DNA from 4 places in the Bacillus sp. PK3-067 genome. Region 2 is predicted to be linked to each of the others. Evidence: riboswitches for the same ligand, from Rfam matches in the RefSeq annotation. Region 2 holds a riboswitch; each other region holds the start of a gene.

Region 1 (2,205 bases), 140 kb from region 2:
TGTATTAATTATGATGTTAAGAATAGAAAAGACCCATTTATTTTCTAAAAAGTTTCCTTTTCTCGTTACATATAAAAGTAAACCTAGCGGTATACCAAGAATTGTAGCAAATATAAGGGTTACAATTACCATTAAGAGGGTATCCCCCGTCGCATCTAGTATGCGCGGCCAAAATATACTCCAATCAACTCGCATGAGCTTCTACCTCCTTCAGCTGCACTTGCAGTCTTAGATGTTGTAATGCTTTTTGAATTTCCCTCTGCTCCCCTTGCAACTCTACAAGAAGATTTCCAAATAGCACATTTTGAAGTTCAATAATATTTCCGTACAGTACATTTACATCGACGTTATAGTTTTTTGCGATATATGATAGTACCGGCTGTCCTGTCTCCTCACCAGTAAATGTTAGACGATAAATTTGACCACCATTTTGAATTTTCGCTAGAACACTTTCCGGTAAATGATCATTAATGACAGAACGTACAAAGTTTTGAGTCGTCTTTGTTTTTGGTTGCGTGAAAACATCAAACAGTTTTCCTTCTTCAATAACTTTTCCCTTCTCCATTACAGCTACACGGTGACAAATTTCTTTCACAACATGCATTTCATGTGTAATAAGAAGAATTGTTAAATTGTATTCTCTATTTACTTTCTTTAATAAGTTTAGAATTTCTGTCGTTGTTTCTGGATCTAAGGCTGATGTTGCCTCATCACATATAAGAATATCTGGCGATGTCGCAAGTGCTCTAGCAATGCCCACACGCTGCTTTTGTCCACCTGATAGCTGCTCTGGGTAATAGTTTGCTTTATCTTCTAACCCTACAAACTTCAGCAGTTCATTTACTCTTTCTTTTATCTCATTCTTTGGTACTTTCGCTAACTTTAATGGATAAGCAATATTTCCAAATACTGTTCTTGAATTAAATAAATTAAAACTTTGGAAAATCATTCCGATTCTTTGTCTCAGTTTACGTAATTCTTTCGTCGATAATGATGTAATATCTTTATCATCTATTGAAATCGTTCCTGCCGTCGGTCTCTCTAACATATTTACTAAGCGTAATAACGTACTCTTTCCAGCGCCACTAAAACCAATAATGCCAAAAATTTCGCCTTTCTCAACTGATAATGTTACATCCTCCACCGCATGAACAGATTGCCCAGCTGATTCATACACTTTACTTACATTGTTAAAAGAAATCATTTTTTCCCCTCCTATATGCTGTAAAAACTTGAAGCAGAGCTTTCGAGGTAAAATAAAAAGTGCTCTCCTTCTTATCAACCATAAAGATAAGAAGGAGAGCACTTATATGTACTCGTTCACATCTTCTCATCTTCCAAGCCTTTATATGGCTTGCTGGAGTTAGCACGGTATTAAAAAAACCCGTTGCTGAGGTATCGTAGGGCCAGTCCCTCCACCTCTCTGGATAAGAATGTATCGATTTAATTGTCGTTTAATTAATTCTCATTATAGAACTCAGAATAATAAGAGTCAATACATTTTTTAGAAAAATATTAATTATTCCTTTATTAAAATTTTCAGATGAAAATTCATGAGAAAATAGTAACTTTCAAGGTTATTTAAAATTCTTCTTCCTCATATTTTTAAACAGGAGAATCTTCTCTACGAATTGAATAAATTTATTTGAATATGAAACTCGGAGGAAGATAAATATATGAAAACAGCTCTTTTACTCATCGATATTCAAAACGATTATTTTCCAAATGGAAAGATGGAATTGCGTAATCCAGTAGAAGCAAGCGAATATGCTAATCAGTTATTACAACACTTTAGAACAAACAGCGAACCTATTTTTCATATCCAACACGTAGCTATAAAAGATGACGCTACTTTTTTCCTACCTAATACAGAAGGTGTACATATTCACGAAAGCGTACGTCCACTTAGAGAAGAAACAGTTATAGTCAAACATTATCCAAATAGCTTCCGAGAAACTAATCTTCTAGAGCAATTAAAACGTTTGAATATTGAACATGTCGTTGTATGTGGGATGATGACTCATATGTGTATCGATGCTACAGTAAGGGCTGCATTCGATTTTGGCTTTCAATGTACCGTTATACATGATGCTTGTGCTACAAAAGACCTGTCTTTTAAGAACGCTACTATACCAGCTGTTTACATTCACAATACAATTTTAGCTAGTTTAAATGGCGTATATGCAAATGTAATAAGCACGCAAG
Region 2 (2,205 bases):
TAGAAGCAACAAACAAAAAAGCTAGGGGGAAATAATATGATTTTAACAAGTTTAAAAGACTATACAACATTACATAACGGTGTAAAAATGCCTTGGTTTGGTTTAGGTGTTTTTAAAGTAGAAGATGGTTCAGAAGTAATTGATTCTGTAAAAGCAGCAATTAAAAATGGCTACCGCAGCATCGATACTGCAGCAATCTATCAAAATGAAGAAGGCGTTGGGCAAGCGATTCGTGAATCCGGTGTTTCACGTGAAGAATTATTTATTACCTCAAAAGTATGGAATAGCGATCAAGGATATGAAACAACGCTTCAAGCATTTGAAACTACATTAGAGAAATTAGGTCTAGAATATTTAGATTTATATTTAGTACATTGGCCTGTAAAAGGGAAATATACTGAATCATGGAAAGCATTAGAAACACTTTATAAAGATGGCCGTGTTCGCGCTATCGGTGTGAGTAATTTCCACATTCACCACTTACAAGACGTATTTGAAATTGCTGAAATTAAGCCAATGGTCAACCAAGTGGAATACCACCCACGTTTAGCACAAGAAGAGTTACATGCATTCTGTAAAGAACATAATATCCAGCTTGAAGCTTGGTCACCATTAATGCAAGGACAACTACTAGATAATCCAACGTTACAAGAAATTGCGACAAAATATAATAAATCAACTGCGCAAATTATTTTACGTTGGGATTTACAAAACGAAGTTGTAACAATTCCTAAATCAATTAAAGAACATCGCATTATTGAAAATGCAAACATCTTCGACTTTGAATTAAGTGCTGATGATATGAAAGCAATTCAAGCTTTAAATGAAGATCGTCGCGTTGGTCCAGATCCAGATAACTTTAACTTCTAGTAGAAAAACCACTGCCATATGCAGTGGTTTTTTCATTTAAGAAAACTGAAAATTTAAACTATATTTCATTTAGTTGACACTTCATTATTCAAGGTGTAAGATTTTGAATTATCAAAGAAACAAAAAAATTAATAAAATTTATTCGTTTACTCATTGTATCAAGAGAGGTGGAGGGACTGGCCCTTTGAAACCTCGGCAACAGGTTCATTTTGAATACTGTGCCACTTCCTGCAAGCTTTATGCTTGAAAGATAGAATGAGGGACTTCGTTTATATACGGGTGCATAACTTGTACGTAAAAATCCCTCTTTCTCAATATGAAAAGAGGGATTTTTTATTTTTCATTTCCCTCATCATCATCCAAACTTAATTATTTAGGAGGAAAATCAAATGAAAAAGAAGTTTGTACCCGGTATTGCATCAGTTGTAGGAGTAAGTATTTTATTAACTGGTTGCGGTAGTTATAAAAACGAAGCAAGCGGAGCAAATGCAAAAGACGAGGCACCTAGTAAACAGGTTTTAAACTTATCTTCACCTACTGAAATACGAACAATGGATACGGCTCGTGCTACAGATACTGATTCTGGTCAAGTAATGAGAAACGTATTTGAAGGTTTGTATAATCTTGGTGAAGGTAACAAACCTGTTCCTGGTGTTGCAAAATCTCATGAAGTAAGTGGCGATAAAACGAAATACACATTCCATTTGCGAGATTCAAAATGGTCAAATGGCACTCCTGTTACAGCTAAAGATTTTGTGTTCGCTTGGCAACGTGCCGTAGATCCAGCAACAGCCTCTGAATATGCATTTTTATTCTTTGATATTAAAAACGCAACAAAAATTAACAACAAAGAACTTCCAGCCGACCAACTTGGTGTAAAAGCAGTTGATGACCATACGTTTGAGGTAGAATTAGAGCGTCCTGTTCCTTATTTTATTAGCTTAACAGCGTTCCCAACATTTCTACCAATTAATGAGGAATTCTTTAAAGTACAAGGTGATAAGTACGCTTTAGAAGATAATACAATTTTGTACAATGGAGCTTTTACACTAAGCGATTGGAAGCACGAACAAAGCTTTAAATTTAAGAAGAACCCTACCTATTGGGATAAAGATACTGTCAAACTAGAAGAAATCAATTTTAATGTCGTAAAAGAAAAATCAACAGAAGTAAATTTATTCGAGTCAAAACAATTAGATCGTATAAAACTAACATCTGACTTCGTCGATAAATATAAAAAGGATGCTAACTTTAAAGAACGTCCAAACGTAGGCGTACAATTTTTACGTATGAATCAACAAAACAAAATACTTCAAAACGTTTCTGCACGCCAAG
Region 3 (2,205 bases), 290 kb from region 2:
TAAATGCAAAGTCTCTAAGCCAATATTGCTAATATATGCATTGAATGGGCTCATACAATTTCCATAATCTCTTAATAGCTGAACACGTGCTTTCACAATATACGCTGCTGCACCAAAGTTTTGAACGTAACTTACACCGTGATAACTTGGATCTGGTTCAACAAGCTCAGGATACTTTCCATTTGTCCAATCAAAGTTTCCACCGTCAATTACAATACCGCCTAAGGAGCTCGCATGCCCATCGATATACTTCGTCGTAGAATGAACAATAATATTTGCCCCATGTTCAAATGCCTGGCATAAATAAGGAGTTGCTAATGTATTATCAACGATAAAAGGTACCTCTAATTCTTTAGCGGCAGCTGAAAATTCTTTAAAATTTAAAACATTCATCGCTGGATTTCCTAACGATTCTGCATAGATAAGTTTCGTCTTGTCATTAGCAAGCGCCGTAATTTCATCTGCCGTTAAATTTGGATTAAAGAACGTAACATCAATGCCAAGCTTACGTAAACTCACCCCAAATAAATTAAACGTTCCCCCGTAAACAGTTGAAGAGCAAAGTAAATGGTCTCCACTACTACAAATATTTAAAACTGCGAGCATAATAGCTGCTTGCCCAGAAGCCGTTGCAACAGCTCCTACACCGCCTTCTAAATCTGATAATTTCTGCTCAAATGCTGCTAGAGTAGGGTTTCCAATACGTGTATAAATATATCCTTCTGCCTCTAAGTTAAATAGAGCTGCTAAATCATCCGAAGTATCGTATTTATACGTTGTGCTTTGATAAAGTGGTAAAACACGTGGTTCACCATTCTTTGGCGTATAGCCACCTTGCACACAAATTGTTCCTTTTCCCCATGATTCTCCCATCTCTCATTCTCCTTTCTTTTATACAAAATAAAAAACTGCCCCTTTCCTGAAAACAAGAAAGGAGCAGTTTGAAAACACGCTCTAAAGGCTCTTTCTTATCTCTCAGGATTACTACCTGCAGGATTTGGCACAATTCCGTTATACGGCTGTTGCCAAGGTTTCATCGGGCCTGTCCCTCCACCTTTTCTTGATAAGACTATGCAATTACCGTTGATTTTATAGCAATAATTTCCTAATGTCAAACAGTTTTTCTGAATGTTCTAAAATAAATGTTAACAGTTTCATATAAAGCAACAAAAGAAATATATTCTAGTCTATTTCAAAAAAGACCTTTAAAAACCTCAAATCAGTCTATAAAATTAAATAAGTAATTTAACCTATAAATTCAAATTCCCCAAAAGTTAGCCTATATGTTGAATAGGCCATCTTCTCAAAAAGATACTATATATATTCAATCCATTTTTCACTAGTATATTTCACTTTTTTCCCTACTAAGATTTACATAACGGAGGTATAACATGACAAATAAAAAAGATATGCATTACATACTTGCTCTATATGGCATTCTTCTAGGATCTATAGTAGGAGCTACAGTCTGGTTATTTTTAGTCACAATAAATATTGGAATCCACTTTATTTGGGGATACTTGCCTGAAGTTCTCTCTTTTCCCTCTTATTACACCCTTTGCGTAACAATAATTGGCGGGGTCCTTGTTGGTCTATCACAAAAACATTTCGGTACATACCCACGCCTTATGCCTGAAGTAATGGCTGAATATAAAAAAACTGGTCGAATCGAATATCGCTTTGTCCATCGGGCTACTTTAACAGCGATTATTGTTTTAATTTTCGGTGCTAGTCTTGGTCCAGAAGCCGCACTAGTTGGAATTATAGGCGGACTGTGCACATGGGTAGGGGATCGCTTTAAATTTGCCTTAAAGGGTATGAATGAGCTAACCGAGATCGGAATTGGCGCTACTTTAAGTGTCATTTTTAACGCACCATTATTCGGTTATTTAGCACCAAATGAAAATGAGGGGGAAGAAATTGCTGCTTTTTCTAAAGGAAAAAAAGCGATTGTATACTTAACTACTACTTTCGCAGGTTTTTCTGTTTATTTACTACTGAGTAAACTTGATAATCGTGGATCCTTTATTGTTGATTTCGGGGAAGGTGCACTTTCTTTTAATGAATGGATTGCATTTCTTCCACTTGCTAGTATCGGCGCTATAGTTGGTTTCTTTTATTTCAAGTTAGAATTCACATTAGAAAAGTTAATTCACCCTTTTAGAGAATACAAGCTGACACTCGGAATTATCGGTGGTATTTTAT
Region 4 (2,205 bases), 1.2 Mb from region 2:
AACTCTTGAGACATATGTGCGAGCTGTAACAAGTGCAGTGAGAGAACAATTTACTGTATGTGAATATCCATTGCCAGAAATATGGATTGAGCCAGGCCGTAGCATTGTAGGTGATGCTGGGACAACAATTTATACAGTTGGATCTGTGAAAGATATTCCTGGTATTCGGAAATATGTATCAGTCGATGGTGGAATGACAGATAATTTAAGACCTGCTTTATATAATGCGCGTTATGAAGCGATGTTAGCGAATCGAGCGAATGATGAGAATGAGGAACTCGTTTCGATTGCCGGGAAATGCTGTGAGAGTGGAGACATGTTGATTTGGGATATTCATTTACCGAAAGTCGCTGCTTCTGATTTACTAGCAGTTTCCTGTACAGGAGCATACGGGTACTCGATGGCGAATAATTACAATCGGATTCGAAGACCAGCCGTTGTCTTTGCAAAAGGCGGAACATCGCAAGTAGTTGTGGAACGCGAAACATATGAAAATATTATTGGGAACGATCGTATACGTATTAAAGAGCTTGTCTAAATAGGAAAAGGAGTTGTTCGAATGGGCAATTCCTTTTTTATAAAATAAAATAATTAAAATATATCGGAAAACTAGGATTGAAAAAAATCAGAATTGTGATAAAATACAAATACAAAGCTTATCAAGAGAAGCGGAGGGAACTGGCCCGAAGAAGCTCGGCAACCTGCTTATAGAAAGCAAGGTGCTAAATCCAGCAAAATGGGATCCATTTTGAAAGATAAGGTAAAATATATTACCGAACAGTCTTTTCGAAATGGGAAAGATTTTTTTTATGAATAAAAAGGGGGGCTGTTTGCGTGAGTGTACGGGAACATTTTGATGAAGTATCCGAGAAGATTGAAGCGATGCTTGCTGATATGAAATATGGTTCAATTACAATTGTTGTGCAAGATGGAAAAGTAATTCAGTTAGAGAAAAGTGAAAAAGTACGTTTAAAGTGAAAAGCGCTGACTAGAAAAACTAGAGGCGGTTTTAACCTATTTTTATTAGGTTAAAACCGTCTTTTTGCTTTTACAGGGGGAAAAAACATGTTGACGTATGAAACGTGGGAAGAAAATGTTGTTTCGTTTTCGGAAGAAGATGAAACAAAAGGTGCGTTATCAGTATTAAATTGGGCTTATAAAGAATATAAAGATGAGGTTGTCTACGCATGTAGCTTTGGGGTGGAAGGTATGGTATTGCTGCACATTATAAACCAAGTAAATCCATCTGCTAAAGTTGTATTTTTGGATACAAATGTTCATTTTCAAGAAACGTATGAATTAATTCAAAAAGTGCGGGAACGATTTCCTTCATTGAATATTATAGAAAAACAGCCAGAACTTACACTTGATGAACAGGCGAAGTTGCATGGTGAAAAACTGTGGGAGAGCAATCCGAATCTTTGTTGTAAGATTAGAAAAATTTTACCTTTAGAAAAATCATTAGTCGTGGAAAAAGCATGGATATCGGGCTTAAGAAGGGAACAATCAGAAACACGTAAGCATACAAAGTTTATAAATCAAGATCATCGTTTTCAATCTATTAAAGTTTGTCCACTCATTCATTGGACGTGGAAAGAAGTTTGGCGATATGTATACAAACATAGCTTGCCGTATAACCCGTTGCATGATGTTGGCTATCCAAGTATTGGGTGTGAGAAATGTACGTTACCTGTAGGGGATGGTGGCGATTCAAGAGATGGTAGATGGGCTGGAAAAGTGAAAACTGAATGTGGTCTTCATTACCAATAAGATGAATCTTGAAATAAAGCTAAGAGAGGATATAGAAAAATGAGCATAGTAAACGAATTAGTAAACCGTATAGATGAGACATATGACGTATCACAAATTGAAAAAGAAATTAAATTAGACAATATTGCGTTAAGTGATTTAGAACTATTGGCGACAGGTGGATATAGCCCCCTTACTGGTTTTTTAGGGAAGGAAGATTATGATTCTGTTGTAGAAACGCTTCGTTTAGCAAATGGTAGTGTGTGGAGTATACCAATTACATTACCGGTAACAGAAAAAGTCGCAGAAAGCCTGAAGGCTGGAGAGGAAGTAAAGCTTGTCAACAATGGAAATATATACGGTGTCATTCAAATAGAAGATATTTTTGTACCAGATAAAGAAAAAGAAGCGTTACTTGTATATAAAACAACGGATGAGGCTCATCCAGGAGTGAAA

The links. A riboswitch is a leader RNA that binds a small molecule or an ion and turns the genes downstream of it on or off. The one in region 2 is predicted to bind S-adenosylmethionine.
Region 1: it holds a riboswitch for S-adenosylmethionine, as region 2 does, so the genes downstream of both, M1D73_RS01820 (methionine ABC transporter ATP-binding protein) here and M1D73_RS01110 (peptide ABC transporter substrate-binding protein) in region 2, are expected to answer to the same signal.
Region 3: it holds a riboswitch for S-adenosylmethionine, as region 2 does, so the genes downstream of both, M1D73_RS27480 (bifunctional O-acetylhomoserine aminocarboxypropyltransferase/cysteine synthase) here and M1D73_RS01110 (peptide ABC transporter substrate-binding protein) in region 2, are expected to answer to the same signal.
Region 4: it holds a riboswitch for S-adenosylmethionine, as region 2 does, so the genes downstream of both, M1D73_RS07090 (YezD family protein) here and M1D73_RS01110 (peptide ABC transporter substrate-binding protein) in region 2, are expected to answer to the same signal.

What each region holds. Positions count from the first base shown of each region.
Region 1 covers NZ_CP096490.1:333,565-335,769, reverse strand. The annotation lists gene M1D73_RS01825 (methionine ABC transporter permease) at 1-195, opposite strand, end outside; gene M1D73_RS01820 (methionine ABC transporter ATP-binding protein) at 185-1,204, opposite strand; SAM riboswitch class I at 1,328-1,434, opposite strand; partial or broken gene M1D73_RS01815 (cysteine hydrolase family protein) at 1,677-2,205, shown strand, end outside.
Region 2 covers NZ_CP096490.1:192,892-195,096, reverse strand. The annotation lists gene proC (pyrroline-5-carboxylate reductase) at 1-35, shown strand, start outside; gene M1D73_RS01115 (aldo/keto reductase) at 37-870, shown strand; SAM riboswitch class I at 1,023-1,127, shown strand; gene M1D73_RS01110 (peptide ABC transporter substrate-binding protein) at 1,260-2,205, shown strand, end outside.
Region 3 covers NZ_CP096490.1:5,331,144-5,333,348, forward strand. The annotation lists gene M1D73_RS27480 (bifunctional O-acetylhomoserine aminocarboxypropyltransferase/cysteine synthase) at 1-873, opposite strand, end outside; SAM riboswitch class I at 966-1,070, opposite strand; gene M1D73_RS27485 (chloride channel protein) at 1,392-2,205, shown strand, end outside.
Region 4 covers NZ_CP096490.1:1,356,430-1,358,634, forward strand. The annotation lists gene lysA (diaminopimelate decarboxylase) at 1-538, shown strand, start outside; SAM riboswitch class I at 654-762, shown strand; gene M1D73_RS07090 (YezD family protein) at 835-978, shown strand; gene M1D73_RS07095 (phosphoadenylyl-sulfate reductase) at 1,066-1,770, shown strand; gene sat (sulfate adenylyltransferase) at 1,810-2,205, shown strand, end outside.